Regions from separate parts of the Marinobacter sp. SS8-8 genome, predicted to be linked through region 1. Evidence: predicted binding sites of a transcription regulator. Region 1 holds the regulator's gene; each other region holds the start of a gene.
What was found. Region 1 encodes FliA, which starts transcription of late flagellar genes. Its sites were predicted from a motif close to CTAAAGTTTNNNNNNNNNNNGCCGNTAA; they were not measured.

Region 1 (10,001 bases):
AGGGACTGCTGAGGCTGCTCGCCGATCTCGATGGGTTGGAAGGACCGCTGGGGCGCGTTGAAAACCCCGGTCAGGGTTTCGGACAACACCTTGTACTTGCCTTCGTTCACGGACGAAACCGAGTACATCACCACAAAAAAGGCGAACAGCAGGGTGATGAAGTCGGCATAGGAAATCAGCCAACGCTCTTTATTGTGCAGATCGTCCTTGGGTTGCCTACGGCGCCGCATAGTCTGGCCTGCGCATGCCTACTGCAGGAAGCCCCGCAGCCGCAATTCGATGGATTTCGGGTTTTCACCCTCGGCGATGGCAATAATGCCGTCAATCATCATATCCTCGTAGCGGGTCCGCTCCCGCACGATACCACGCATCTTGTTGGCCACCGGGAAAAACAGCAGATTCGCCAGGGCGACACCGTAAATGGTCGCAACAAAGGCCGTGGCAATACCGCTACCGAGTGACTGAGGATCTTCCAGGTTGGTCATCACCTGGATCAGACCCATAACCGCACCGATAATCCCGATGGTCGGGGAATAGCCGCCCATGGCCTCAAACACCTTGGCAGATTCGAGATCCCTCTGTTCACGGGATTCCAGATCCACCTCCATAACGCCCCGGATGGTTTCCGTTTCCGCACCGTCCACCAGCAATTGCAGCCCTTTCCTGGCAAACGGTTCCGGCTCTCTCTCTGCCAGCCCTTCAAGGCCAAGAAGCCCCTGCTTGCGGGCCTTCACGCTCCAGTCAATGACTTTCCCCAAGCCATCTTCCATGTTGATAAACGGCGGAACAAAAACCCAGCGCACCTGAGTAAAGGCTCTTTTAAGCATGGACCACGAGGTCTGGAGAATCGTCGCGGCAAATGTGCCACCAATCACAATCACCGCCGCGGGACCATTAAAGAGCGAGCCCAGCGCCCCGCCTTCCAACAGGTTGCCGCCCAGTATGGCGGCAAATGCGAGAACAACCCCGAGAAGGCTGAGGATATCCATCAGCTGACACCTTCCACCAGCCGCGGTCCGATTTCGTCCAGTGACAGGACTTCATCGGTCAGTCCTGCCTTGGCAACGGCCATGGGCATTCCGTAAATGACCGAGGATTTTTCGTCCTGGGACCAGATATCCGAGCCACTCTGCTTCATCATCCGGCAGCCCTCCTTGCCGTCAGAGCCCATGCCGGTAAGGATCACGCCCAGGGTCTTGCCCGGGAAACTCCGGGCCAGTGAACCAAAGGTCACGTCTACGCAAGGCTTGTAATTGAGCCGCTCGTCACCTGGCAGGATCCGGACCCGGGCCTGTCCGCCCCGGTTCTCAATCATCATCTGTTTGCCGCCGGGCGCCAGTAAGGCAAGTCCCGGGCGAAGCACGTCGCCATCTTCTGCTTGCCGAACTTCTATGCGGCAGAGTTTGTTCAGCCGCTCGGCAAACGCCGGCGTAAAACTGGCCGGCATGTGCTGGACCAGCACCAGTGGCGCCGGGAACGACGCAGGCAAGGCGGTCAGTACCCGCTGCAGCGCCACCGGCCCGCCCGTTGAGGTACCAATGCCGACCACCGCGTAATGTTTGGCGGGGCCCCGGCGGGCATGACGCCTCGGGACTTCAGCCTCGCCTGTAGCTCCCACACCCGGGGCCCGCTCCTGAATGCCGTGGCGCTGACGCAGGATTGATTCAGGCCGGGAGCGAACCGGTGCCGCATCAATGGGCGCCCGCGCGGCAGGAGGTGGCGCTCCGTCCCGGAACGGAGCGACCGGACGGGCGCCGGGTCGGCTGCGGGCGACATCCAGAACCCGGTCGATCAGGATTTTCTGGAGCTGGCTGTTATCCCTGGCAATTTCCTCGAAGTTCTTCGGCAGAAAGTCAACGGCGCCGGCTTCCAGGGCATCCAGAGTCACTCGCGCACCTTCGTAGGTGAGCGAGGAAAACATGAGGACAGGCACCGGATGCTTGCGCATGATTTCGCGCACGGCAGAAATACCGTCCATAACCGGCATCTCGTAATCCATGGTAATCACGTCCGGACGCAGCCTCTCGGCAAGCTCCACGCCCTCCCGGCCGTTGGTGGCAGCGCCAACGACCTTGATCTGGCCGGAGCTGGTCAGGATTTCCGTCAGCCGTTTTCGAAAAAACCCTGAATCGTCAACGACCAGGACAGAAACTGTCATCCACTTCTCCTACCCATTCCATTGTCACCTGCCGGTCACGGCTTAACCGTAGTGTTGCAGCAGGCTGGGAACATCAATAATCAGCGCGATTCGGCCATCACCGGTGATCGTGGCGCCGGCCATGCCCGGAGTACCCTGGAGTGCACGACCCAGTGGTTTGATCACCACCTCTTCCTGCCCGACCAACTGGTCGACCACAAAGCCTACCTGTTTGGTACCCATGGCAACGATCACGACGTGGGCATTCTCCGGCACTTCCCGGGATCCGTTGTCACGCACCAGCCAGCGTTTGATGTGGAACAGCGGGAACACTTTTTCCCGAACCACAATGCATTCCCGACCGTCGACAACGTTGGTTTTGGTGAGATCCAGATGGAAAATCTCGACCACATTCACCAGCGGCAAGGCAAAGGACTGGTCGCCGAGCATGATCATCAGGGTGGGCATGATCGCGAGCGTCAGCGGAACCTTGATGATAATCCGCGACCCCTTGCCCAGCTCAGACTCAACACTCAATTGACCATTGAGCTGACCAATCTTGGTCTTGACCACATCCATGCCGACACCACGGCCGGAGACATCGGAAATCTGATCCTTGGTCGAAAAGCCTGCGGCAAAGATCAGGTTGTAGCACTCGGTATTGGTCAGACGATCAGCTGCATCCTGGTCGTAAATGCCTTTTTCCACCGCCTTGCGCCGCAGCACCTCGGGGTTCATGCCGGCGCCGTCGTCATCAATGGACAGCAGGATATGATCGCCTTCCTGTTCCGCCGACAGCGTAACCGTGCCCTGGCGCGGCTTGCCGGCTTTTTCCCGGACATCCGGCGCCTCGATACCGTGATCGACGGAGTTACGGACCAGATGCACCAGTGGATCGGATAGCGCCTCCACCAGGTTCTTGTCGAGGTCGGTATCCTCGCCATGCATGACCAGGTTCACCTCTTTCTTGAGGCTTCTGGCAAGGTCCCGGACCACCCGCGGGAAACGGCCGAACACTTTCTTGATCGGCTGCATGCGGGTCTGCATCACAGCAGACTGAAGATCGGTCGTTACTACATCCAGGTTCGAGACCGCCTTGTGCATGTGTTCGTCTTCGCTTGCCGCACCGAGGCGCTGCAAACGGTTCCGAACCAGCACCAGTTCACCCACCATGTTCATGATGTCGTCCAGGCGCTTGGTGTCGACGCGCACGGTGGTTTCTGCGGCCGGGGCATGCTCCCTGGATGGCATGGCCGGTGCGGCGCCGCCTTTGGTGCCCGGTCTGTCAGCGGATTTCGGTTCTTCCTTCGGTTTTTCCGCCTTGGGTGGCTCGGCTTTTGGCCTCGCCTGTTTTTGCGGCGAAGCCGGCTGGCCGCTGACCGCAGGGCTTCCGCCCTTGCCGTGGAGATCGTCCAGCAGCTTCTCGAATTCATCGTCTGTGATCAGGTCATCGCTGCCGCCGGTTTCAGTCTTCGGGGACTGTTTTTCGTCTTTCCTGCCGGGAGTCCCAGCGGCAGGCGCACCCGCAAACTGACCCTTGCCATGCAGCTGGTCCAGAAGCGCCTCAAACTCATCATCGCTGATCTCGTCATCACCGGAACTCTCGTTGTTGCCGGCTCCGGCATCGGGGCTGGACAGCGATGAGGGTTCGCCGGATGGATCGTCATGCAATGCATCCAGCAACTTCTCGAATTCGTCGTCGGTGATATCGCCCCCGCCTTCTGTCGCGTCGTCTTCCGTCGTTTGTTCCTGCTGTGGGGTGGCGGCCGGGGCGGCGCTTCCGACCTCAGGCTGTGCCAGGGCGTCGAGCGCTGTGATCAATTCGTCGGGGGCGGGCGTCAGTTCTTCGTGGTTACGGACCTGCTCAAACATCGCGTTGACGTTATCGAGGGCCTCCAGAACCACATCCATCAGCTCTGAATCCACCTTGCGCTTGTGATTGCGCAGAATATCGAACACGTTCTCCGCGGAATGGCAGCAATTTACCAAAGCATCAAGCTGCAGGAAGCCTGCCCCGCCCTTGACAGTGTGGAAACCACGGAAGATGGCGTTGAGCAGATCACTGTCATCAGGATGTTGCTCAAGGTCTACCAACTGCTCTGACAGCTTTTCGAGTATTTCGCCGGCCTCTACCAGGAAGTCCTGCAAAATCTCGTCATCAGCATCAAACGCCATGCGTTACCCTCTTCATTCAGAAACCGAGACTGGACAACAGGTCATCCACATCGTCCTGTCCCGAGACTACATCTTCACGCTCATCGGCCTTGATCTGGGGCCCGACGCCCTTTTCCGCAGATTCTTCCGTTTCCTCAATCTGGTGCACGGTGCCCGTCAGTTGATCGACGTGACTGGCCATCACCACCAGGCAGAGCATCTGTTCCTCAACCTCTTTCACCAGTGTGGTGACTTTCTGGATGACCTGCCCGGTGAGATCCTGGAAATCCTGGGCCAGCAGTATTTCCGAGAGATTGTTGTACATGGTCTCCGCGTCCGCGGTCATGCCGGCAAAGAACTTGTCGATCCGGCCATACAACTGGCGAAATTCCGCCGGCTGCATTTCCCTGCGGCGCAAGCGTTGCCACTCGTCCCGCAAGGCTGCCGCCTCGTCTCTCAATGCATTGGCCACTGGCATGGTTGCCTCGACCAGGTCCATGGTCCGGTTGGCCGCCTCACCGGTCATGTGTACCACGTACTCGAGACGGTCAGAGGCATCTGTCATTTTTGACAGCACTTCCTGTTGTTCCGCGTTTCGGGGATCTATCTGAAAGTTCCGGATCGCTTCGTGCAGGCTTCGGGTCAGTCGCCCGACTTCGCGATACAGGCTTTGATCCCTGACTTCGCTGAGCTCATTGATCAGGGTCATGGCTTTGGCATATTCACCGGCATCAACGCTTTCAGCCAGTTCGGCTGCCTGACGCCGGAGCTTTTCCGTCACCTCTGGCTCAAGGCCCCGATGATTCTTTTTGCTATCGCTCATGAGAGCCATCCGATCTCTGGTTACTGGATTCTTTCAAAGATTTTTTCAATTTTTTCCTTGAGCACCGCAGCAGTAAACGGCTTGACAACATAGCCATTGACGCCTGCCTGGGCAGCGGCAACAATCTGGTCCCGCTTGGCCTCTGCGGTCACCATCAGCACCGGCAGGGTTTTCAGGTTCTCGTCAGCCCTCACGGCCTTGAGCAGATCGAAACCGGACATGCCCGGCATATTCCAGTCAGTTACCAGAAAATCATATTTCCCGCTTTTGAGCATCGGCAGCGCCGTGTTGCCGTCATCGGCTTCATCGGTATTGGTGAAACCAAGATCACGTAGCAGGTTCTTGATAATCCGTCGCATTGTGGAAAAATCATCCACAATGAGAATTTTCATGTTCTTGTCCAATGGGACCTCCAGTTAGTAACACCCGGAATTCGTTTGACCTTTCGAGTCTAGCAGGCCGCTGTTTCAACCGCTTATTGTCTGATCTTTGCTTCGGTTGTAAAGCATCGGTTACCAAAAACTACAGTCTGCCCCGCCGCGGACACACAAAACAGTGATCAGTTGCCCGTATCCTGGCGCCAGTCCGATAAACGCCCCCGAAGTCGCAAGGCCGCCTGGCTGTGAATCTGGCTGACCCGGCTTTCACTGACGCCGAGCACCGCACCGATTTCCTTGAGGTTCAGCTCGTCCTGGTAATACAGGCTCAACACCAGTTTTTCCCGCTCCGGCAGTTCCTCTATAGCCTCGGCGAGACTGCGGCGGAACGCGTCGGACGAGAGCCCTTCGAGCGGATTATCCCGTGGCTCTGTCTGTTCTATCGGCAGTTCGCCGGATTCATTGAGCTCATCGAGACTAAAAAGCCGGCCGCTGTTGGAGTCAGAGAGGTAGGTATGGTACTCGGCCAGCCCCATGCCCAGTTCTTCAGCCACTTCCAGATCCTGGGCCTCCCGGCCGAGACGATCTTCAACGGCCTTGATAGCCTGGGAAATACGACGGGCATTGCGGTGCACGGAACGGGGAACCCAGTCGCCCTTGCGGATCTCATCCACCATGGCGCCACGAATCCGGATGCCCGCGTAGGTCTCGAAGGTTGCACCCCTGGTGGCGCTGTAGCGTTGAGCCGCCTCGAGCAGGCCGATCATTCCGGCCTGCATCAGGTCATCAAGCTGCACAGAGGCTGGTAGCCGGGCCATCAGATGAAGGGCAATTTTCTTGACCAGGGGCGCGTGCTCCTCAACGAGCTGGGAAGGCTTCTGCGCGCCTGACTGGTTATAGATTCCGAGGTTTTTCGCCAATGTCATGTATCCGGTTTTTTGTTTGACTGGATCTGATTCAGACTTCGACGAGCCGCTCCACAAAGAATTCCAGGTGCCCGCGGGGAGAGGAAGGCAGCGGCCAGTTGTCAACTTTTTCCGCCAGCGCCTTGATCGCCAGGGAGGCTTTTGCCCTGGGATAGGCATCCAGCACTGCCCGCTGCCGCTGAACCGCTTTTTTCACGGCTTCATCGTAAGGCACCATACCGACATATTGTAGTGCCACATCCAGGAAGCGCTCGGTGACCCGGGTCAGTTTTTCAAACAGGTGCCGGCCTTCCTGCTCATTTCTCACCTGATTGGCAAGAATGCGGAAACGGTTGGTGCCGTAATCACGGTTCATAAGTTTGATCAGGGCATAACAGTCGGTGATGGAGGTGGGCTCGTCGCACACCACCAGGAGCAGCTCCTGGGAGGCTCTCAGAAAGCTCACCACCGATTCGGAAATGCCCGCGGCGGTGTCTACGATCAGAACATCGATCTGGTCACCGAGTTCGCTGAACGCGTTGATCAGCCCGGCATGCTCCATGGGGCTGAGCTGGGTCATTCGCTGGGTACCGGAGGACGCCGGTACAATCTTGATGCCACCGGGGCCATCGACCAGAACGTCCTTGAGATCACAGTCACCCGCCAGCACATCCTGAAGGTTCCGGTTGGCGGTAATGCCGAGCAGTACATCGATATTGGCCAGCCCGAGGTCGGCATCAAGAAGCACGACCCTCCGGCCTTTCTGGGCCAGGGCAATCCCGAGGTTAACCGACACGTTACTCTTGCCGACTCCACCTTTTCCGCCGGAAACTGCAATCACCTGTACCGGTTGCGCTTTGCTCATACTGTTTTTTGTCTCTCGCCACGTTTAGCCAGGTGCTGTCTTTTCGGACACTCTCTGCCGGTCTGCCCGGTATCACTGTCCGGTCCCAGGCGCGCTCTGTCAGGCCCCTTCTGCGACCGCCTGCTGTTTCTGGAGGATTTTAAGCCGCTCCACGGCCAGCCGCACCAGCGGAACCGCTTCTGCGTGGTGCAGGTCTTCGGGAATCTTCTGCCCGTCTGTGTAATAGGCTACCGACAGGCCGGTTTCCATCACAAAGCCGAGAGACTCGCCAAGTGTCAGGGCCTCGTCGACCTTGGTCATCACGCAGCCCGCAAGATTTGCCATCTTATAGCAATGCCAGACGGATTTCATGATGCGCGGCTGACTGGTGGCCGAAACGACCAGGTGCGTCTTTATATTGTGATGGCTGCGCGCCAGTTCCGCCAGTTGTTCCTGGTAGCCTTTGTCCGCACTGGTCAGGCCGGCAGTATCAATCAGTACCAGATGGCGGCCTGACAACTCGTCCAGGATATCATCCAGGCTGTGGCTCTCGTCGACGACCCGCACTGGAACGTTCAGAATGCGACCGAAGACAAACAACTGCTCATGCGCCGCTACCCGATAACGGTCAGTGGTGACCAGGGCCACAGAATCGGCACCATGGCTGAGCACATACCGCGCCGCGAGCTTGCCAATGGTGGTGGTTTTACCCGAGCCAGTTGGCCCCACCAGGGCAAAGACGCCGCCCTGATCCAGCCATTCCAGGCGGGAAGTCCGTACGCCGGTGCACAACATTTTAAGGGATTGCTTCCAGCCATCCTCCAGGCGCCCGGCCTTGTGGCGGCGGGAAATTGACCCCGCCAGATCGCTACCGAGACCGAACTCCTGAAGCCGCTCGGCCAGTCTCTGCTGAACCGCACTGGTTGCCGGCACCTCAGGCTCCGGCTTACGGCCCTGCATCAGGTTCTTCAGGGAACGGATCTCCGCGCGCATCTGGGCCAGCTCATCGGAATAACCTTGCCGTGGCGCTTGCACCAACGGCTCAGGCTCATCAAAGCCGGCACCCAACGATTCCTGCACCGCAGAAAACGACGTACCTGCATAGCCGGCCCCCTGGGCGGCCCGCTTTTCCCGAACCTCGCGGATTCGCTCCCGGGACCGGCCGAGCTCGTCCTCAAGACGACGCTGCTGGTCCGCCTGCATCTCTGCCAGGCGGGAGCCGTTGGTGGCCTCCTGCGCCTGGTCGCCCAGTCGCTGGCGCGCCATGTTTTCGTCATAGTCCAGCGCCGTCACAATTTCGATGCCACCGTCAACCCGGCGGTTGGAAAGGATTACGGCGTCCGGCCCCATCTGTTCGCTGACCTGCTTGAGTGCCTCTGCCATGGTCCTGGCAAAAAACCGTTTTACTTTCATAATGCCTCTTCCTCCACCGGCAACGCCGTGCCGGCGCTGTCCGCTCTGTCATCCGCGCCGTTACTGGCCAACGGACGCCACGATTGTGATCTGTTTGTTATCCGGGATTTCCTGGTACGAGAGCACATGCAGGCGCTCTACCCCGTAGCTGGCAAATTTCGCCAGCACCGGGCGCAGAGGCCCGGAGACCAGCAGAATGGCCGGCTTTCCCAGCATTTCCTGGCGCTGGACGCTCTCCTTAAGGGAGCGCTGGAGCTTTTCAACCATGTTCGGCTCCAGAACCAGGCCGATGTCTTCCTGTCCGCCGGATTGTTGACTCTGCTGAACAGACTTCAGCAATAACTGTTCCAGATCCGGGTCCAGGGTGATTACCGGTATCTCCGATTCGTTGCCGCAAATGCTCTGGACGATCATCCTGCGCAGGGACTGGCGGGCGGCCGTGGTCAGCAGCTTCGGATCCTGGTTCTTGGGGTGCACGTTCACGATGGCCTCGGCGATAGACCGCATATCCCGAACCGGAACCTCCTCCTTCAGGAGGTTCTGCAGCACTTTCAGCAACAAGCTGATGGAAACAGTCGTGGGTACCAGCTCTTCGGCGAGCTTGGGCGAAATCTTTTCCAACTGGTCCAGCCACTTCTGGACTTCTTCGTGCCCCAGCAATTCGTGGGCATGCTTCTGTAGCACCTGATTCAGGTGGGTAGCCACGACCGTGCTGGCGTCCACAACCGTATAGCCGAGGGTCTGGGCCTGATCCTTCTTGTCCGGCTCGATCCAGCTGGCATCCAGGCCAAACGCCGGATCCTTGCCTTCAATCCCTTCCACTTTTCCGAATACCTGCCCGGGATCAATGGCAAGCTCCCGGTCCGGGTGAATTTCCGCCTCGGCAATGGTCACACCCATCAGCGTGATGCGGTAGACGTTGGGCATCAGATCGAGATTGTCGCGAATGTGAACCGAGGGCATCAGAAAGCCCAGATCCTGGGACAGCTTTTTACGCACACCCTTGATGCGGCTGAGCAGTTGGCCACCCTGGGACTTGTCCACCAGCGGAATAAGCCGATACCCCACCTCCAGGCCCACGATGTCCACAGTGGCCACATCGTCCCAGCCCAGCTCTTTGGTTTCACCCGGCGCCGGCAGTTGACGGCCCTGGTCGGAACCGGCGTCACCGCCCGGCGGAAGATCGCGGCCAGCCGGACGAGGCGCACCCCCGGCCCGCCCCGGATATACGCCTTCGTCTTCTACCGTCTGGCGCTGATGTTTCCAGATATACCAGGCGGCACCCGCGGCCAGGGCACCCAGGCCCAGGAAGGCTACGTGGGGCATGCCCGGAATCAGGCCAAGGATG
Region 2 (10,001 bases), on a different contig from region 1:
GCCAAAACGTCTGCCAGAACCCCCTGATACTCCAGAAAGCTGTCAATCGCCGCCGGTGTGCCACTGGACAGGCCATGGCCAGGCTGATCGTAAGCCAGCACATCAAATCCCGCGCCAATGCACCGTTCAATCAACTGGCTGTAGAGCCCGACATGATCGAAGTAACCGTGCAGGATAAACACCGTGCCCCGACCCGGTTTCGCGTCCGGGAGCCGGAAATAGTGCACCATAACCTCGTGACCACCCGCCTTGATATAGCCCTGGTGATAATTTACCTCCGGATGCTCGACCCAGAGATCAAGGCCGTAAAAACGGCAGTAGGCGACCATCTCCTCACGCAGTTCCCGTGAATGAGCGGGATCAAATGGTTCGAGCCTGTCCAGAAGCGAGTGTCTGTCCCAATCCGGTATTTCTATGGTATCTGTTTTCCAGTACACGTAGAGTTAAACGCCTGTCATGGATGAGTTATACGTTTTCGGCTCTCAATCCTAACCTATAGCGGGCCTAACCCATAGCGGGGGAAAGACACAGATGTTGCAGCAGCTTCTCGAGACCACGTTGCGCCAGACCATGAATCGTCTGGTTAAACCGGTGCTCCATCCGGCCATTCCGGTGTCATTTCAGAGAAGAGTTATCCGCCAGGCTTACCGGAGCTCAATACCGCCGCGGGGCACCCGGTTTCAGGGCGCATCCCCTGGCGGCGTGCCGGCAACCCGCACCTCCTTCGGCCAGGGCCTGCGGGGTACGGTTCTCTATCTGCACGGTGGAGGCTATATCATCGGCTCCTCCAGCACCCACCGGGGAATAACCGGGCACCTGGCCAAAACCAGCGGCTGCTCTGTCGTTACGCCGGATTACCGGCTGGCGCCCGAAAATCCCTTCCCCGCCGCTCTGGATGACGCCGAAGCCTGCTGGAATGGCCTGCTTGAAGAGGGTTACAAACCGGAGCAGATCGCCGTCGCCGGCGATTCCGCCGGTGGTGGCCTGTCGATTGCGCTCGCCATGCGCCTGCGCGACAAGGGGCTGCCAGTGCCGGCGTCACTGACCGTGTTTTCGCCCTGGGTGGACCTGACCCAGGAACAGCTCTATGCGCCGGAATGCGAGCCGGTACTCCAGGCACGCTGGACCAGCAAGGCTGCCAGGCTGTATGCCGGTCAGGAATCCCTGACCAACCCACTTATTTCACCAATTTTTGGTGACCTGAGCGGTCTGCCCCCTTTACTGATTCAGGTAGGCAGCCAGGAAATCCTGCTGAACGATGCCGAACGCCTGGCCGACGCTGCGAACCGGGATAATGTGCAAACCCGGCTCGAGGTCTTCAACAACCTGTGGCATGTGTTCCAGGTGCACAGCGGCCAGCTTGATCGCGCAACCGCTGCCATGGAAACCGCCGGGGAACACATCAGACGTCATCTGGCAGACTGAGCTCGCCCCGGGCAAGCGCCTCTTTCCGTGGCCGGGACCATTGCTTGATATGCCACTCCAGCTTTGAAGCCCGGCTTCGGTCTCCGGCGGCAGAGCTGAACACCAGCTCAAGCGGCCCTTTCCCCCGCAGACTCCGGGCGCCCTTCGGGGCGCCTGCCTGGTGCTCCTGGAAACGTCGGGCCACGTCAGTGGTGATGCCCGTATACAGCGCGCCCCGGGCAGTCCGTACCATGTAAACGAACCAGTTAGCCGCCATGGGCAAGGGCCTCCTCCCGGGCTTTGAGCTTTTTCTGCTGAAGCCAGAGACCTGCCATAATCAGAACAAGCCCGATGTAGGTTGAGGGCAGAATCTGCTCGCCCAGTATGAAATGGATGAAAACCAGGGACAGGAACGGAGAAATGAAGATAAGGTTACTGACTTTTGACGTGTTTTCCGCCTTTTTCATGGCGTAGGACCATAGAACAAAGGCAACGCCCATCTCGAATACACCGACATAGACCGCCGCCACAAGCGACGTACCAGAGGTAACATAAACAAAAGACAAGCCTTCGGCCCACCAGCAGATCAGAAAAATGACCGGCAGCCCGAACAAAAAGTTCAGAAACAGCCCAACCACCGGATCACGGGTATCCCGCGTGGCAATAATCCAGTAGGACGCCCAGATCACGGTACTGCCCAGGGCAAGAGACACCCCGACAGGATCGGAAAAGCCCAGGGTTGAGATGGCGCCACGGGTTGCGATTACCACCACTCCGGCGTAACAGACAAGGCCCGCCAGAATATCCAGCTTGCGCAGCCGCTGGCCCAGGAAGGGAACGGACAGATAGGCCAGCACCAGTGCCCAGGTATAGTTCAGCGGTTGCGCTTCCTGAGCGGGCAGGCGATCAAAGGCTCCGAACAGCACCAGGTAGTAAAGGCAGGGATTGATCAGGCCCATACCAAAGGACTGGGCGTACTGCTTCCGGCTCAGGGAAAACGCCAGATGCCAACGGCCCTGGAGCATCAGGATTAACGCCATCACCAAAACCGACGCACTACTCGCAACCAGCAGCATCTGGAGGGGTGCCATCTCCCGCAGGGAAAGCTTGAACGCCGTTGCTACCGTTGACCACAACAGTACCGTGCCAAGGCCATACAGCATGGCCTGTTTCTGGTTCGTCATTCCCCGCCTCCGGCCGGCAACTGAAGCTCCATCGAGTCACTCCCATAGTCCCTGAATCGTTTTGGGCGACAGTGTAATCCAATCGCACCCTGTTACCCACGACCGCGGGTGTTCTTGTGTTACCTTGTATATCGATATCAAACAAGGACCGAGAGAACTGGAGTTCCCGTTATGCACACGTTCCGTTTCAGGTTTTGGCCACTGTGCGCCGCCTTGGTATTGGCGTTGGCCGGATGCTCGGACAACCAGAATGCCGGCAACGGGGACAGCACGGCCGGAACCCCAGAGCCGCCCGAGTATCCCGTCACCTGGCGGTTTGCCCTGGAAGAGATTGAGGGCAGTGTTCAGCATGCCTACGCCGAGGCCCTGAAAGAGCGCATTGAGGAGCGTTCCGACGGCAGGATTCTGATAGACATCTTCCCTTACGGCTCCCTCGGAACCTCGACCCAGCTCACCGAACTGGTCCGGAACGGTTCGGTAAACCTCGCTTTCGCCTCACCCGGGCACCTGGCCGACAAGGTGCCGGAAGCGGGCATCTTCACCCTGCACTTTATTCTGCCCGAAGACTCCCAAATCACCCGGCAACTGCTGGCAAGCCCGGAACTGACCGGTCTGTTTGAGCAGCCCTACGCGCGCCAGAACATGAAATTGCTGGGCTTCGTTCCGGAAGGCTGGATGGCCTGGACGGCGGATAAGGCTCTGCGCACCCCGGAAGATTTCCAGGGACTCCGGATCCGAACCATGACCTCCAATATGGCCGAAGAAGCCTATCGCGCTTACGGTGCCGAACCCAGCCAGATTCCCTATTCGCAGGTATACAGTGATCTCCAGCTCCGGAAGATTGATGGCCAGGGCAATCCCGTTTTTGCGATTGAGGAAATGGATTTCCATGAAGTCCAGAGTACGCTGACCCTTGCACGGCCCGCACAGTTTGTCTCGTCGGTTATCTCAAATCTGGAGTGGTACGACTCATTACCGGAAAACCAGAAACAATGGCTGGACAACGCCCTGAAAGATGTCGCGGAAATTGCCTGGAAAACCCAGGAAGAGCTCAATCAGACACGGCTTGAGAAAATGCTGGAAGAGGGTCAACTGAGCGTTGTTCGGCTCACCGATGCGGAACGGAAGGCTTTTCGTGAGGCGAGCAGGCCGGTGCGGGACATTTATCTGGAACGCACCGGAGAAAGTGGGCAGAAAATCCTGGAAAAGCTGCTTCAGCTGATTGAGGAGTTCGAAGCCGTTAATTCGTAGATAAAGCGGAACGGGTCCTTCAGCTCAACCGGCCGGGCTATTCAGGCACCAGCCACCCGACTCCATGAGACAGATTCAGGGCATCGGGACCGGCAATATCATTCATCATCGCCGACAACCGGGTATCAAATCCCCAGGGCGGATTAATCACCAGAAGCCCAGAGCCTGTCATGCCCCGCTCCGGTGGCGTTCGCAGATGCACCTCACTGCACAGCACCTTACGGACAGCGGTGGCCCTGACAGCGTCTTTCAACTGCTCGTGAAGACCACTGGTCAGTACCGGATACCAGACAAGATAGACCCCATGCCGGCACTTTTGCCACGCTTTCCCCATAGTTTCGGCAACATCCCGGTAATCGGACTTGATTTCATAGGATGGATCAATCAGTGCCAGCAGGCGAGGCTGCTTCGGAGGTAACTGCCTGAGAAGGCCCGCCAGGCCATCCTGCCTTAGCACGCGGGCCCGGCCAGCAGACGCCCAGTCCGCCAGCTGTTCACCTTCAGCGGGATGGAGCTCAAACAGGGTCAGACCATCTTCGGCCCGGAGAAAATGCCGAAACCAGGCAGGTGACCCCGGGTAAACCGTCAGTTCTCCGCTTCCGGCATTGAACTGTGCCATAACATCCAGCACCGGCCGCCAGTCCTCCGATCGCAACTGTTCCCGGGCCTTCCAGAGTTTCTGGATACCGCTGTCCGCTTCGCCCGTTTTCCGGGCTCTTTCACTGCGCAAGTCATAGATGGCACTGCCGGCATGGGTATCAAAGCCGGCAATGCCGGATTTCTTGGCCTGCATCATTGCCAGGGCCAGAGTCAGCGCCGCATGTTTCTGGACATCGGCAAAGTTTCCGGCGTGGAAGGCGTGTAGATAGCTGAGCATAGTGCTTCCTGAATGGTCAGATCGCGCCTGTCAAGCCGCAGGATTGCCTGCAGCCGGCCCTTTCAGACAGGCGCCCTGCCATCATTCAGTGCCAGGGCCCCTTTGACGATCCGGTAGATAATCCAGATCGAAACGCCGAGGAGAATAAACCAGCCGATAATCAGCGGCGTGGTGACAACGCCGATCACCGTCCACAGCAGGCCAATCCAGAAGGTGCGGATCTGCCAGCGGAAATGGTGTTCTACCCAGGTGTTGCGCACATCATCCAGTTTGACATAGTTGATGATCACACCCACCAGACCCGTGATGCCCCCCAGGAAAAACGACAGCGCCTGAAGTATGTAAACCACAACGGCCAGGTTACGGGCCGGGTCTGACCTGCGGGAGGCGGGATCCGGATCGGCGGGGATAAATTCCGACTCAGTCAAGGCAAGGCTCCTGTTGAACGGTTATCCGGAGTCTATCACAGCATCCCGGGCCGGAAACGCCAGGCCGGTCAGTGATTGTCCGGACGGTAACCAAGACGGAAGCCACCCCAGTGCTTACCATTCACGTAGATAGGCACGGACAGATCGTGCATGATCTCGCCAGTGTCCCGCCGGTAGGTTTGCAGCAGCATGTTCTCGGTGTGCGTACCACAACGGATGCCGGTCCGGTCATTGAACAGTCGCTTGCTCCGGCTCCTGACCAGGTCCACCTTCGGATCCCCGGTCGGCGCGTGGGCAAAATCCCGATTGTGGGTGGGCACATAACCATCCGGCGCAGCAGCAATGGCGAAAACTATCGCCCCATGCGCATTCTTGACCTGCTCCTGAACCGCAGGCAGGTATTGATCGGTGAATTTGTCAAAGCTACTGGAATACTTGGGCGGATGGGTGTTCGGGATGGGTGTTCGTTTGTTGTCGAACAGCGCGCTCTCTGACAACTTGCCGTCACGAATGGCCTGCTCGAACAGCTGGCCAATCTGGTCGGCACCGGCCCTGGCCTGATCGTAGAACGGACGGTGATAACTGGCCTCGCTGTTCAGTGCGAAGGAGGCATTGGCTTTTTCCGCCAGCTCCATCAATGTGGCGGCCTGCTCTGCCAGAGATGCCACGCTGGAATCGCTCTCGGAAATCTGGTCCCGTACCGTTTCAATGGCCGAGAACACCTGCGCCAGACTCTGCTCGTTGTTCTGGTCAATTTCAGCAATCCGGGCAACCTGCTGCTGAACCCGGTCAGACTGGTCCCGGATCTGCTCCAGACGCTCGCCCACGCTCTCCACGGAGGTCAGCCCCGCCTCAACACTGCGGGCAAGGTCTTCAATCCGGGACACAATCAGCGTGGTATCCGAACGGATTTCCTCGAGGGTTTCCGCCACTTCACCGGTCGCCTGGGCCGTGCGACCCGCCAGCTGACGCACCTCATCCGCCACCACGGCAAATCCGCGGCCCTGATCACCCGCACGGGCGGCCTCAATGGCCGCATTGAGTGCAAGCAGATTGGTTTGCTCGGCAATACCCTGAATGGTGGCGGTCACGCCCTGGATCTTGTTGGATTTCTCGTTCAGCTCCTGGATCAGCCGGAGATTCTCACCGGACTGCTGGTGTACCGCGCGCACACTATCGATGGCCGAGACCAGCGCTTCGCGCCCCTCGGTACTGACCTGCTTATTCTGGAGAGCCATGGTGGCGGCATCGGTCGCCTGCTCGGAGGACTCCCGGACGGTCTCGGTAATCTGGCCCGCGTAATCGGCCATCTGGGCGGTTTCTTCCACCTGACGGTCCAGCCGGATCTTGAGCTGGTCTGCGGCAAAGGAGACCTGGGCGGCGGAAATAGCGTTCCTGTCCGCGCTTCCGGAGAGGGTTTCCACCAGAGCCCGCCCGGCTTTCGCATCGGAAAGCAGCTGCCGGCAATGGGCCCGGAGCGGATGATCTTCTGCCAGGGTGCCCTTATCCAGAGCCCTGAGACCGCGTTCGGCAGGCTCCAGCACCCGGATGACCAGAAAGCCGGCGGCGGCTGCAAGGCCAACCACCAGTCCAACCAGTATTGATGCCGGTTCAAGGCCTAGCAAAGGCGCCACCACTGCACTGATGATCGCAAGAACAACGGCAACCGCCACCCCCCATAGTATTGAAGCCCGATCCAGTAACCCCATAGAAACCTCTTCTTTATCGTTGCTTCTGCCAACATTTTGTTATTTAAGGCCATCGTGGAGACTAAAGAATTGATGTGAGTTAATAACTCATACTTTAGTGTATTCAACTGGCTTATCGGCAGGAAAAGGGGTTTCTGAAACAAAAAACCGCAAACCCGACTCACTCTGTTACCAAGTGGGCCGGGCTTGCGGTGTTTAGCGCGTTTTTAGCTATTAATCCCGGGATTTATCGCACAGCCAGGTTGGCAGCCCCGCTGATATCCGAGGCATAATCCATTATGTGATAGATCATGTTCTGCTCGTTGGTGCCCGTTACCAGATGGGCACCCGGCCCCCTGGCATAAATGCCCACATCCTCACCGGCATGTGTCTCGCTGCCCAGTGGCACCAATGACTCCTGGTGGAAGCCCGGCGTGGTGGTGTCCACGTTGGTCAGGTCCTTTCGGCCGGCGTTGATGGGGTCGCCATAGGTACGGTCCGCATCGGTCTCGCTTCCATAGTCGCGCATGCCGAGGCCATTGGCATACCCCAGGGTGGTGTATGGCAGATCATCCGACGCCAGTTCAGGCTGCTCCGCCCCAATGCTCACCACCTTACCGAGAATGGGGTTGCCGCGCTTGGGATAACCGGCCATCGTGAACACATGGCTGTGATCAGCGGTGACAATAATCAGGGTATCCTCCGGGTTGGTTTGATCCGCGGCCACTTTTACGGCTTCGGCCAGTTCAATGGTATCGGTTAAGGCGCCATTGGCACTGCCGGCGTGGTGGGCGTGGTCAACGCGGCCCGCTTCGACGGTCAGGAAAAACCCGTCCGGATCGTTATCCAGAATGTCGATGGCCTTGGCAGTCATCTCACTCAGTGACGGCTCACCGGCAACATCATTGCCACGGTCAGCCTCGTACTGCATGTGCGACTCGTTGAACAGGCCGAACAACCTGGACGTGGTTGCGGCGTTGACGCTGTCGAAACCGGCATTGTCATACACGTATACGCCTTGTGGATACTGAGCCTGCCACTCGGTGACCAGGTTGCGGCCATCGGTGCGGTCGCCTTCGACACTGGATCGCGCATCCGGGCTGTTGAACCTGGCATCATTTGGCAGGAAGTGGCGACGGCCGCCGCCCATGACCACATCAAGGCCGTCAATATCCGCGCCGGTGCGTGCTTCGAGGTTTGCTTCAAAGTTCACCAGTTGGTCGGCAATATCCTGGCAGCCGTCGGTAACTGCCTCGGGAGGCATATCGGAGATGTCTTCCCAGTTACGATCTGCCGACTTGGCGTAGGTGGCTGCCGGCGTGGCGTGAGTGATACGGGCAGTCGATACCACCCCGGTAGCCTTGCCAGCAAGTTCCGCCAGCTCCGTCAGTGTCATCAGCTCGTTACCCGTGGCCGAACCACAATCGCCCCGGCTAACGTCCTCGTCCACGCCAAGCACGCCTACATCGGTTTTTACACCAGACACCATGGCTGTCATTGTGCCAGCGGAGTCGGGCACTTGCGCATCTACGTTATAAGTTTTAACCAAACCGGCGAACGGAAAACGCTCGAAGCTCAGTTGATGCTCTTCCCCCGGCTTGCCCTGATTCTGGCCATCCAGAATACGCGCTGCTGTGACGGTTGAAACGCCCATGCCATCGCCCACGAACAGGATAACGTTCTTTGCCTTGCCCCGTGCATCGGCGATGGCCGCCTGCAGGGAGCCCGATTGAGTGACAGGGGCCACGGTACCGGTAACCTCGGCCCAGGCCGCTTTCGCCGCTTCGATATCCTGTTGGCCCTGCTGGAACCAGGGGTTGGTCAGCGACGTTTCCAGTTGTTGCGAGGAAAGGCTGGTCACAGCCTCATCGGCTGGCTGCACGGGGCTGTTATCGTCGTCATCCGTGCACCCGGTCAGGACAAACATTGAAGCCGTCAGTGCGCTGTAAAAGAATTTGTTCATTGCCTTGCTCCTTATTCTTCGATTAAGCCCAGAGCCTGGTCGATCAGGTGAAAAACCGTGCTTTGTTCGATGGTTCCCTGCGCCAGATGAGCACCCGGTCCTTTTGCATGCAGACTGACGTCCTCACCGGAATGGGTCTCGCTACCAAGCGGAACCAGCGCCTCCTGGTGATAACCAGTGGTGGTGGTATCCACGCCAGTAAGATTCTGACGTCCGGCGTTAGGTGCCTGGCTGTAGGCCACGTCTGAATCCGTTTCCATACCAAGATTACGGAAACCGAGTCCGTTGGCGTACCCCAGGGTGGTGTAGGGCATGCCATCGGCGGCCAGTGCCGGCTGCGTCTCGCCAACATTAACCACCTTGCCCAGAATCGGGTTGCCCCGCTTCGGATAACCGGCCATCGTGAACACATGGCTGTGATCAGCGGTGACAATAATCAGGGTATCCTCCGGGTTGGTTTGATCCGCGGCCACTTTTACGGCTTCGGCCAGTTCAATGGTATCCGCCAGAGCGCTGGCCGCATTGCCGGCATGGTGGGCGTGGTCAACGCGGCCAGCCTCGACGACCAGCAGATAGCCTTTATCATTGTTATCAAGAATATCAATGGCCTTGGCAGTCATCTCACTCAGTGACGGCTCACCGGCAACATCGTTGCCACGGTCAGCCTCGTACTGCATGTGCGACTCGTTGAACAGGCCGAACAACCTGGACGTGGTTGCGGCGTTGACGCTGTCGAAACCGGCCTTGTCATACACGTATACGCCTTGTGGATACTGAGCCTGCCACTCGGTGACCAGGTTGCGGCCATCGGTGCGGTCGCCTTCGACACTGGATCGCGCATCCGGGCTGTTGAACCTGGCATCATTTGGCAGGAAGTGGCGACGGCCGCCGCCCATGACCACGTCAATCCCATCGGTATCCACGCCAGCGTAACGTTGTTCCAGAAGTTGCTCGAAACTGACCAGCTGATCGGCAATGTCCTTGCAACCGGCCTGAACCGCTTCAGCAGGCATATCCGAAATGTCTTCCCAGTTGCGATCTGCCGATTTGGCATAGGCAGCGGCGGGTGTCGCGTGGGTAATGCGTGCGGTGGAGACCACACCAGTGGATAAACCCTTGATTTCCGCAAGCTCCAGAGCGGTTACTACTTCATTGCCTGCAACCGTGCTGCAATCACCCCGCTGGACATCCTCGTCCACGCCCAGC
Region 3 (10,001 bases), on a different contig from region 1:
CCGCCAGAGAAATCCCATCACCAGTATCTAGCGTAGTCTCGAGGACTTTTACACCATTGATGTCGATGCTGTAAGTTGCCGTGTCGCCCTCAGCTGCAGGGTCTGTAAAGGTGGCGAGGGAGTTGCTGCCGGGGCCAACCCCAGTGAAACTTTTCTCTGTTTCGGCGAGTGCGCTCACACCATCGAGTGCACTACCATTAATGGCTGCGGCCTTTGCATAGGCGCTGTCAGCTTCTTGGCCAGCGAGCGTTCCTGCGAACCGTGTTGAGTCTGCCACTACGGTTCCGTTGATGATGACGGAGGTGCCCGTCGCCGCGCCACTAACACCGGTTGAGTCGGTGACACCAGCTTGAGCAGCGCCATTCGAGCCGCCGGTTGCCGTACCCAATGTCTCCGCGCCGGTTCGCGCAACTTCACCCGCGACGTCCACTACCGAGCCAATCTGGTTGGCCTTGGTGCCGTCAATGGAGACGCCGATGGTCTGGTTGGCATTTGCGCCAACCTGGAATTGTTGAGTGACATAACTGCCGTCAAGAATCCGCAATCCGTTGAATTCAGTTTCGGAGGCAATCCGGTCGATTTCTTCGATCAGTTGGGACACTTCGGCCTGCAGGGCTTTCCGATCCGAGCCGGAGTTGGTGGCGTTAGCAGATTGGACAGCAAGTTCTCTGATGCGCTGGAGGGCATTGGCGGATTCGCCCAGCGCACCCTCAGCAACTTGGGACAGTGAAATGCCATCGTTGGCGTTCCGGATGGCCTGATTGAGACCTTTCACCTGGCTGGTGAATCGCTCGGAGATGGCGAGTCCGGCGGCATCGTCCTTCGCAGAGTTAATTCGCAAACCCGAAGACAGGCGCTGCAGCGTAGTATCGGCTTCCCGCTGTGACGTATTGAGATTCCGCTGTGCATTCAGCGAAGCAATGTTGGTGTTAATGATCTGAGGCATATCAATTCTCCCTGCTAAGAAGTGCCGGAAGCCTGGTGCCCGATCTTGAAGGGGAACCCTTGCCGGCTGAAATTCGTTAACTTGCCGTTTTGCAGGGTGATAAGCGAAGGGTGTGCCAGTTTTCAGTATTTTTACTCAGGAGACTGTTTCTAAAAGAATTTCTATTACCGGTATCCATATACGGGGCCTTTAACGCGCCAAAGTGCTGCCGCTGGAAAAGGAACTGAATTGCCGGTTTTACATTTGTTAACAAAAACGCTAGTTTTTTTTCTAAAGCAATCGGATGTAGCGCCGTTATTTGAGGTAACAGGGCGGCGCTTCCAAACTGAAAACGGGCGCCAGACCTTTTCCATGAAGTAATGACTTCCGTCGAAGGAGAAGCAATATGGCTCTCAGTATCAACACTAACGTTGCGTCACTGTCTGCACAAAATCAGTTAAACAATTCTCAGAAGTTAAACGATCAGGCGCTGGAGCGTCTGTCCTCCGGTTTGAGGATCAACTCCGCGAAAGATGATGCTGCGGGCCTGGCAATCTCTACGCGTTTTCAGGCTCAAATCTCAGGCCTGAATGTGGCTCAGCGCAACGCTAATGACGGGATTTCTCTGGCGCAGACTGCTGAGGGCGCGCTTGGTGAAGTCACGAATTCTCTTCAGCGAATCCGCGAGCTTTCTGTTCAATCAGCCAACGCAACCAACAGCGCCTCAGATCGCCAAGCGCTGCAGGAAGAAGTGAGTCAGTTGGTAAGCGAAATTGAACGGGTTGCCACTACAACCGAGTTCAATAACACCAAGCTTTTGAATGGCAACTTTACTGCCCAACAGTTCCAGGTAGGAGCCAATGCCAATCAGACCATCAATGTTACTGTCGATGGCGCACGGACAACGCAGATTGGCTCAATTGTAAACGAGAAAGGCACGAACACGGTTTCAGGTGTAGCAACAATTGCCACAGCAGGTACAGCTGAAACAACCGCTGACACATACGCTGGTGTTGACTCCAACCCGATTGATGGCACCAACGTGACAATAAACGGCACTAACATTGTTTCGTCATCAGATTTTACTGGTGAGTTGGCCAGGGGCGAAACCAATGACAGCGCATTTGCGAAGGCAGCTGCAATTAATGCAAGTGATGCTGGCGTTAGCGCCGTTGCATCTAACACTCAAACTATCAGCGTTGGCTCCGCAAATGCTGTAAGTTTTGGTGCCGATGAGGCAGGAGACACCGCAACCTATGCTCTGGCGATTAACGGTGAGAACGTGTTTTCTCAAGATCTTACCTTCGCCAGCCAAACAATTTCCGCAACGGACATTCAAAATGCGGTAAACGCAAAATCAGATACAACAGGAGTTACTGCTTCGTTCAATGCCACCACCAACGAATTGACTTTTACCAACGCATCCGGTGGCAATATTGAGCTGAAAGAAACAGTAAGCGGGGTTGCTGATGGCGGTACAGGAACGGCTGACCCTCTGGATTCCATTCTGACGACTGGTGGTGCGGCGACAGTAACCGCTGGCGATAATACTGCCACTTTCAGGGGTGACATTACGCTGCAATCCAATGAGCTGGTTAATATAACTGCCGGGGCCGCTGTTGTTGGATTCGATGCTACATCTCAGAATATTCTGAATGTCGATACTACCAAGTCAGTGGCGACTGTCGATATCTCAACCGTAGCTGGTGCCAATGAAGCCATATTGGCTATTGACGCCGCTCTTGACAGCATCAATAGTTCAAGGGCTAAGCTGGGTGCGGTCCAAAATCGGTTTGAGTCCACTATTTCTAACATTGCATCCACCGCGGAAAACCTCAGTGCCGCTAACAGCCGCATCCTGGACGCAGACTTTGCCGCTGAAACTGCGAAGCTGTCCAAGTCCCAGGTATTGCAACAGGCCGGCATCTCCGTCCTGGCCCAGGCCAACGCCCGTCCGCAGCAGGTTCTGTCCCTCCTGCAGTAAGGGGCTAGCGGTAACAGCCGGAACCTTCGGGTTCCGGCTTAACGCCGTTTGAGGATAGCGAGGTAAAGCTATGAATGACGTTAACCTGAACAGCCCGGATCTGAAGCTGGTTCGTACCAGTGAGCAAGCACCGGCTCGGGCAATTTCGTCATCTCAGTCCGAAGGCAGGAATGCCTCCGACCTTGCTGGTTCGTCTGCCGCGGTCAACCAGACTCAGAATTCCCAGGTAACTTCAGAGGCGTCAAAAGCTGAGAAGCTGCAGGCTCGGAACGAAGCTACACGGGAGCAACTGGATGATGCGGTTAGTCAACTGAACGATTTTGTTCAGAATGTGCAGCGGGATTTGCAGTTTGAGGTGGATAATGAACTTGGTCAGACGATCGTGAAGGTCGTTGATCAGTCGACCAAAGAAGTCATTCGCCAGATTCCGGATGAACTAGCATTGAGGTTGGCAGAAAACTTGCAGCAGGATGAGCCGCTGACGTTGTTTAACATCAAAGTGTGAGGGTATGCCGCTTTTACTTTGATGAGAATGACGGTATTTCAGCACCGCCTTACCTTCTAGGGTTTGGCGGTGTTTTCGTTTTGGGTGCGAGTTTGAAAATGGGGTCAGAAGAAGGCTTTCTTCTGACCCCGGGCCACTCCCGATTGTTACGCGGTGTTACAAATCGGCGTGAGAAAAAGGCAAAGTTTTGCCGCCTTTTGCCGATAAACTGATCAGAATCGGGTTTTGCCCCCCTTGAGGAGGTATGAGCATGGCAAACATATCATCGTTGGGTCTTGGTTCAGGCGTTCTGAACTCGGATCTGGTAGATCAGCTGGTGCAGGCAGAGCGCGCGCCTACTGAAAACCGGCTGACTCAAAAGACAGAACAGACCCAGGCTCTCATTTCCGCCTATGGAAAGCTGCGCAGCGCCGTTACCGAATTGCGGTTGCCCATGCGCCAGCTCAGTGCCCCGGACAACCTCAAGGCCTTTTCCGCCAGTTCCTCCAATGAAGACATCGCGGTATCCGTGGACAGCACCAGGGCCAGCCGGGGCACCTACAGCGTGGCGGTGACCAGCCTCGCCGGTGCGCAGGCGCTGGCTTCCCGCGATGTGTTTGCCGACCGCGATGCAACCAGCGTCGGGCAGGGGGCGATGACTCTGAATGTTGGCGACAAAACCACGAACCTCACCATTGATAGCAGCAACGACACGCTTCAGGGGCTGGCGAATGCCATCAATGATGCCGACGCCGGCGTGTCGGCGGGTGTGATTGATACCGGCAACGGTTTCCAACTGGTTCTTTCCGCGGATGAGACTGGTACCGCCAATGCCGTCAGTATTTCTGTATTGGGTGACACGGTTGGAACCGATACCGATAACCTGGGGTTGTCGCGCTTTGCCTTCAATACCGGAATGGATGCGGATTCCGGTCTGCGCGAAACCATTGCTGCTTCAGATGCGGTTATGGAAATCAACGGTGTGGAAGTTACCCGTTCCACCAATAGCTTTGAGAACGTGATTGATGGGCTGACGTTTGATATTGCCGCCACAGGCTCTTCCATTATCAAGGTTCAGCAGGATTTTGGTGCGGTTGCGGATCGGGTTCAGGGCTTTGTCGACAAATTCAACAGCCTCCAGTCCACGATCGATAGTCTTGCCGGTTTTAATTCCGAGGCGGGCGTGGGCAGTTTGTTGACGGGCGACAGCACCGTACGGTCGATTCAGAACCAATTGCGCCAGGTGCTGACCCGCGTTGTGCCGGGTCTGGAAAATTCCAGCGTTCGCAGTCTGGCGGATGTGGGCATTACCACCAACTTTGAGACCGGCGGTCTGGAGTTTGACCGGGCGAAGTTTGAAGAGCAGCTCAAGAATAATCCGGATGATGTTACCGCTTTGTTTGCGGAGCGGGGGCGCACGACAGACGGCCAGGTTGAGTTTGTGCGCAGTGGTCTTGATACTGCCCCGGGTAAATACGGCATCAACATTACCCAGGCGGCAACGCAGGGTTCTCTTGTCGCCGGTAGCGCGCTTGCAGATGGCATTGCGATTGATGGAGCGAACGATGAACTCTCGTTTCAAGTCAATGGTGAGACGTCCGTTAGTCTGCTGTTGACTCAGCAAACCTACGCCTCTGCTCAGGATTTGGTGGATGAGATTCAGTCCCAGCTGAATAGCAATAATGCCCTGAATGCGGCAGGCACGTCCGTACAGGTTGAGCTTGATGCGAGCGGCAATCTGAACTTCAGGTCTGCGAAATACGGGAGCGAGTCTTCGGTATCCCTCACTTCGGCGGAAAATCCGGCCACTTTCGGCCTGGATTCTGTTTCGACTTCTTTGGGCGTCGACGTGGCTGGCACTATTGACGGCCGAACTGCCGAAGGCGATGGGCAGGTCCTGTTCCTTGGGAGCGGTAACGGCGGTGCTTCCGGCCTGCAGGTCCGTATACTTGGGGATCAGACCGGAAATCGAGGTTCGATCACGTTTGTTGAGGGTGTTGCCGAACGCACCGTGGATCTGGTGACCAGCTTTGTGGGCGCCGACGGCGTGATCGAATCGCGTACCGAAGGCCTGAATCGGGAACTTGAGCAGATTCAGCAGAACCAGACCCGCCTGGAAGAACGAATCGCAGCTTATCGTGAGCGCTTGGTCAGCCAGTTCACTGCTGCTGACTCCCTGATTTCCCGGCTCAGCAGCACCCAGGATTACGTAAGCCAGCAACTTGCCGCGCTTGCACCCCAAAACAACCGGAACAACAACTGACCGGTCCGGTCCGGTTGGCGAACAGAGAGGTCTAGCATGAACGGTTTACAGGCATACCAGCGGGTAAACACCCAAACCAGCATCACCGATGCGGATCCTCACAAGCTTATCCAGCTGCTTTATAACGGGGCTCTGGAACGCATCAACATGGCGAAGGCCCGCATGCAGGCGAAGGATTATGAAGGCAAGGGTAAGCTGATCACCAAGGCTATCGAAATCATTGGCGGTCTTCGCAGCTTCCTGGACTTTGAAAAAGGTGGCGATCTGGCGGTTCGGCTGGAAGGGCTCTACGACTATATGGAGCGCACGCTGTTCGAGGCGAATGCCAAAAACGATGTCGCCAAGCTGGATGAAGTCGCCGATTTGCTTCGTGCCATCAAGGAGGGCTGGGATGGGATTCGGGAAGAGGCTGTTGGGCAGCAGCAGGCTGTTTGAGGCGACGAATCCGCTGCTCTGAACATGGGTCATGAAGAGGGGGTCAGATGAAAACTTCATCTGACCCATGTTCACCTGATCCTTGGTTTGCGTTATCCCCCGGCCCAATAGCCATTCCCGCTGCAGTTCCGTACAATGTGCGCCTTATTTCGATCAAGAAATTGAGGTATACCCCGGGGTGAGGCTAAATTGGGGTCAGATGAAGTTTTCATCTGACCCCGCCTTCACTCTCACTCTGGGTTCATCCTCCGTTTCCATCCATTCTGTTCAGTCTGGAGCAAGGGCATGTCTGATATCAAAAAGGTGGTGCTGGCCTATTCCGGTGGCCTGGATACTTCCGTCATCGTTCGGTGGTTGCAGGATACCTATAACTGTGAGGTGGTGACCTTCACCGCCGACATCGGCCAGGGCGAGGAAGTGGAACCGGCACGCGCCAAGGCCGAGGCGTTGGGCGTGAAGGAAATCTACATCGAGGATCTGCGCGAGGCGTTTGTGCGCGATTACGTGTTCCCGATGTTCCGCGCGAACACCATCTACGAGGGTGAGTACCTGTTGGGTACATCCATTGCCCGCCCGCTGATTGCAAAGCGTCTGATCGACATCGCCAATGAAACGGGTGCAGATGCCATCTCTCACGGCGCTACCGGTAAGGGTAACGATCAGGTTCGTTTTGAGTTGGGCGCCTATGCGCTCAAGCCCGGTGTAAAGGTGATTGCGCCCTGGCGGGAGTGGGATCTGAACTCCCGCGAGAAGTTGCTCCAGTACTGTGACGAGCGCAATATTCCGGTGGAGAAGAAGAAGGGCAAGAGCCCTTACTCCATGGATGCCAACCTGCTGCACATCTCCTACGAAGGCATCAATCTGGAAGACCCCTGGGCGGAAGCCGAGGAAGATATGTGGCGCTGGAGCGTTTCTCCGGAAACGGCACCAGACACGCCGACTTACGTTGAGCTGACCTATGAGAAGGGCGACATTGTTGCCATCGACGGCCAGGAGATGAAGGCGCATGAAGTGCTGGAAACCCTGAACAAGGTTGCCGGCGCGAACGGTATTGGTCGCCTGGATATCGTCGAGAACCGCTACGTGGGCATGAAGTCCCGTGGCTGCTATGAAACCCCGGGTGGCACCATCATGCTGCGCGCCCACCGCGCCATTGAGTCCATCACCCTGGACCGCGAAGTCGCACATCTGAAAGACAGCATCATGCCGCGCTACGCCGAGGTGATCTACAACGGTTACTGGTGGTCGCCGGAGCGTGAGGCGCTGCAGGCGCTGATCGACCAGACCCAGAGCTATGTGAACGGCACGGTTCGACTGAAGCTCTACAAGGGCAATGTCGATGTGGTTGGCCGTAAGTCTGAGGATTCCCTGTTTGACGAGAAGATCGCCACCTTCGAGGAAGATCAGGGTGCGTACAATCAGAAGGATGCGGAAGGCTTTATCAAGCTGAATGCTCTGCGGCTTCGGATTGCGGCTGGCAAGGGTCGCAAGCTTTAGGGCGTGAAATTGGGGTCAGATGAAAATGGGGTCAGAAGAAAAGTTCTTCTGACCCCATTTTCATCTGACCCCGTTTTCAGCGATCCCCGGGGTCAGGCCCCTGATTCCCCGACTTGGTTCCCGCGAAATTCTCCGGGCGTCTTCCCCGTTACCGCCTTGAACTTCCGGTGAAACGACGTGGTTTCACTGTATCCCAGCCTTAGTGCGATATCCGGAATGGCCAGCTCGCTGTTGCGGAGATAGTCTTCGGCCATTTTTTGCCGCACTTCATCCAGCAGTTTCTGATAGGAAACGCCTTCCTGGCTAAGTTTCCTCTGCAGGGTTCGGCTGGTCATACCCAGGTCTTCTGCCACCATGTCCTGTCGTGTAATGCCGTGCATCAGTTGCTGCTGGATGCTGTGGCGCACTTTTGATCTCAGGTCGCTGTCAGTGTCCAGGGAGGCCAGTTGGCTCAGAGCATGGGCTTCCAGGGTTTTTCGGAGCAGGGGGTCTGGCTGCCGCAGACGGGTTTCCAGCAGAGCCTTTTTGAGGGTAATGCTGTCTTCATCGGCAGAAAAAGTGACTTGACACTGCCATCTTTCCTGATAAGCCTGTTCGAGTTCCGGGCCGGGAGAGGTGCGACGGAGTTGTATGGAGCTGGGTGACGCCTCGTGATCGTCCGCCAGCCAGCGAGCGTAGTTCACCCAGGAGGCAAATACGTTATCTACCAGCTGTGGCCGGACTACGGGATCAGTGTAGTTGCAGTTCCAGCTTAGCTTGATGTCGTCCCCTTTCATGGCAAGGCTGGTGGTGCCCATGTCCCCGACCAGTTTCTCAAAGGGCGCAATCCTTGCCACCGCCTCGCCCAGGGTGGCGCAGCTCATGGTGATGTAGCCCAGGACGCTGTAGGAACCAGGCTGTACAAAATCGCCAGTTTCCAGCCCGAGGATCGGGTTACCGGAGTGTTCGCACAGCAGGTGAATGAAATCCTGAAACTGCTCACCGTTAATGCGGCCGTCGTCCGTGTCCAGAAGATTTGGGTCCAGGCCGGCTTTGGCGAACAGTTTGTTGATATCAACGCCGGCAGATTCAGCAGCACGAGCATACTGGCGCAGGGCGGCGACGGAGGCAGTTCCAAGGGTTTTCATGGTTACAGCGCTGTTTTTGGAGTCTTATAGCTGGAGTATAACGGAACTGGTGCCGAAGCGTCTGGAAGGAAAAATAAAAAGGCCAGCTAAAAAGCTGGCCCAAAAAACAAGGAAAGAACGAAAGTGCCTGAAAAATTCGTTGATCCGGTGGATCTCACTCCCCATATGGCGGCGGAGGTACTGCGCGGCCCCTCCGCCATGGGGGATACTGCTTGAATCCACAATTTCAGAATAAGCCGCCCGCCTCGACCTGTCTGTTTGTGAAGTGTGTATCAGTGTTACTGACTGTGAAGGCGGGGTCAGATGAAAATGGGGTCAGATGAACTTTTCATCTGACCCCATTTTCATCTGACCCCAAGTTCGCTATGCCGTCGCTCCGATCTCCGGTGCTGTTTCGGTAAACCGCCGTGTATCATACGCATCCACCAGCCCCTGCACCGCGGCCCGCTCCATATCCTGTATCGAGGGCGTGCCATTCTGGGCGTCGGCCTTGCAAAGCACCATGCCTGCTTCCACGGAGGTATACCCGGCAGTGGTTTTCAGGGCCTTGTGGTTAATTCCATCGAACACGCGCCGGAAGGCGGTGGTGGTACAGTGGTCGCTGTTGGGGAAGTAGGCAATGATGGCGAACTGGTTGTCGCCCACGCGGCAAAGGGCGTCGATGGGGCGAATCAAGGTGCTCAGCCTGCGGGCAATGCCGATGGCCAGCTCGCTCATGACCGTGGGCGGGTGCTTGCGTTTCAGCTCCTGCCAGTTCCGGATGCCGCAAAGTACGTAAGCGGAACAGCCGCCCCGGGATTCGGCGTGGCGCAGCATTTTATTCAGTCGCTCGCGACCGTATTTGGTGTTGCAGAGGCCGGTTTCCAGGTCGATGATGTTGCTGGATTCCAGTTCCCGGTTGTTCTCAATCAGCAGCGAATTGGCCCGGAGCAGGGTATTCTGCCGGTCTGCCATGCGGTCCGCCGCAAAGATGCGGGGGATGAGTTGCTTGGTCATGTCGGACTTGTAGATGAAGTCATCCACGCCCCGGTCAAAGGCTTTCGAGAGTGCTTCCACACTTTCCCGGGCGGTGAGCAGGATCACATAAGTGTAGTGGTTGTTTTGCTCGTCCTGCTGGCGGACCTGGTCTGTCAGTTCCAGACCATCCATTTCCGGCATCAGCCAGTCGGCGATGAGCACGCTCACGGGTCGCTGTTCGATCAGTTGAAGGGCTTCCGGTGCATTGTTGACGATGCGTACGTCACGATACCCGGCATTTCGCAGGGTGCGGCCAACCACCATACTGC

Region 2: QPL96_RS01600 (methyl-accepting chemotaxis protein) is a predicted target of FliA. The motif match lies at 6,966-6,993, and genes of this name have one in related genera.
Region 3: QPL96_RS02610 (flagellin) is a predicted target of FliA. The motif match lies at 1,217-1,244, and genes of this name have one in related genera.

The regions. Positions count from the first base shown of each region.
Region 1 covers NZ_JASSVN010000023.1:37,690-47,690, reverse strand. Annotated here, with positions in the region: gene motD (flagellar motor protein MotD) at 1-230, opposite strand, end outside; gene QPL96_RS17430 (flagellar motor protein) at 249-989, opposite strand; gene QPL96_RS17425 (chemotaxis response regulator protein-glutamate methylesterase) at 989-2,158, opposite strand; gene QPL96_RS17420 (chemotaxis protein CheA) at 2,201-4,312, opposite strand; gene QPL96_RS17415 (protein phosphatase CheZ) at 4,329-5,114, opposite strand; gene cheY (chemotaxis response regulator CheY) at 5,135-5,518, opposite strand; gene QPL96_RS17405 (RNA polymerase sigma factor FliA) at 5,674-6,417, opposite strand; gene QPL96_RS17400 (MinD/ParA family protein) at 6,449-7,261, opposite strand; gene flhF (flagellar biosynthesis protein FlhF) at 7,361-8,653, opposite strand; gene flhA (flagellar biosynthesis protein FlhA) at 8,714-10,001, opposite strand, start outside.
Region 2 covers NZ_JASSVN010000001.1:368,764-378,764, forward strand. Annotated here, with positions in the region: gene QPL96_RS01565 (alpha/beta hydrolase) at 1-437, opposite strand, end outside; gene QPL96_RS01570 (alpha/beta hydrolase) at 532-1,425, shown strand; gene QPL96_RS01575 (GIY-YIG nuclease family protein) at 1,403-1,681, opposite strand; gene QPL96_RS01580 (DMT family transporter) at 1,671-2,588, opposite strand; gene dctP (TRAP transporter substrate-binding protein DctP) at 2,760-3,839, shown strand; gene QPL96_RS01590 (23S rRNA (adenine(2030)-N(6))-methyltransferase RlmJ) at 3,877-4,716, opposite strand; gene QPL96_RS01595 (hypothetical protein) at 4,779-5,144, opposite strand; gene QPL96_RS01600 (methyl-accepting chemotaxis protein) at 5,213-6,853, opposite strand; gene QPL96_RS01605 (alkaline phosphatase) at 7,080-8,795, opposite strand; gene QPL96_RS01610 (alkaline phosphatase) at 8,807-10,001, opposite strand, start outside.
Region 3 covers NZ_JASSVN010000002.1:133,775-143,775, reverse strand. Annotated here, with positions in the region: gene QPL96_RS02615 (flagellin) at 1-946, opposite strand, end outside; gene QPL96_RS02610 (flagellin) at 1,332-2,909, shown strand; gene QPL96_RS02605 (flagellar protein FlaG) at 2,980-3,414, shown strand; gene fliD (flagellar filament capping protein FliD) at 3,665-5,656, shown strand; gene fliS (flagellar export chaperone FliS) at 5,693-6,091, shown strand; gene QPL96_RS02590 (argininosuccinate synthase) at 6,377-7,588, shown strand; gene QPL96_RS02585 (AraC family transcriptional regulator) at 7,681-8,715, opposite strand; gene QPL96_RS02580 (response regulator) at 9,079-10,001, opposite strand, start outside.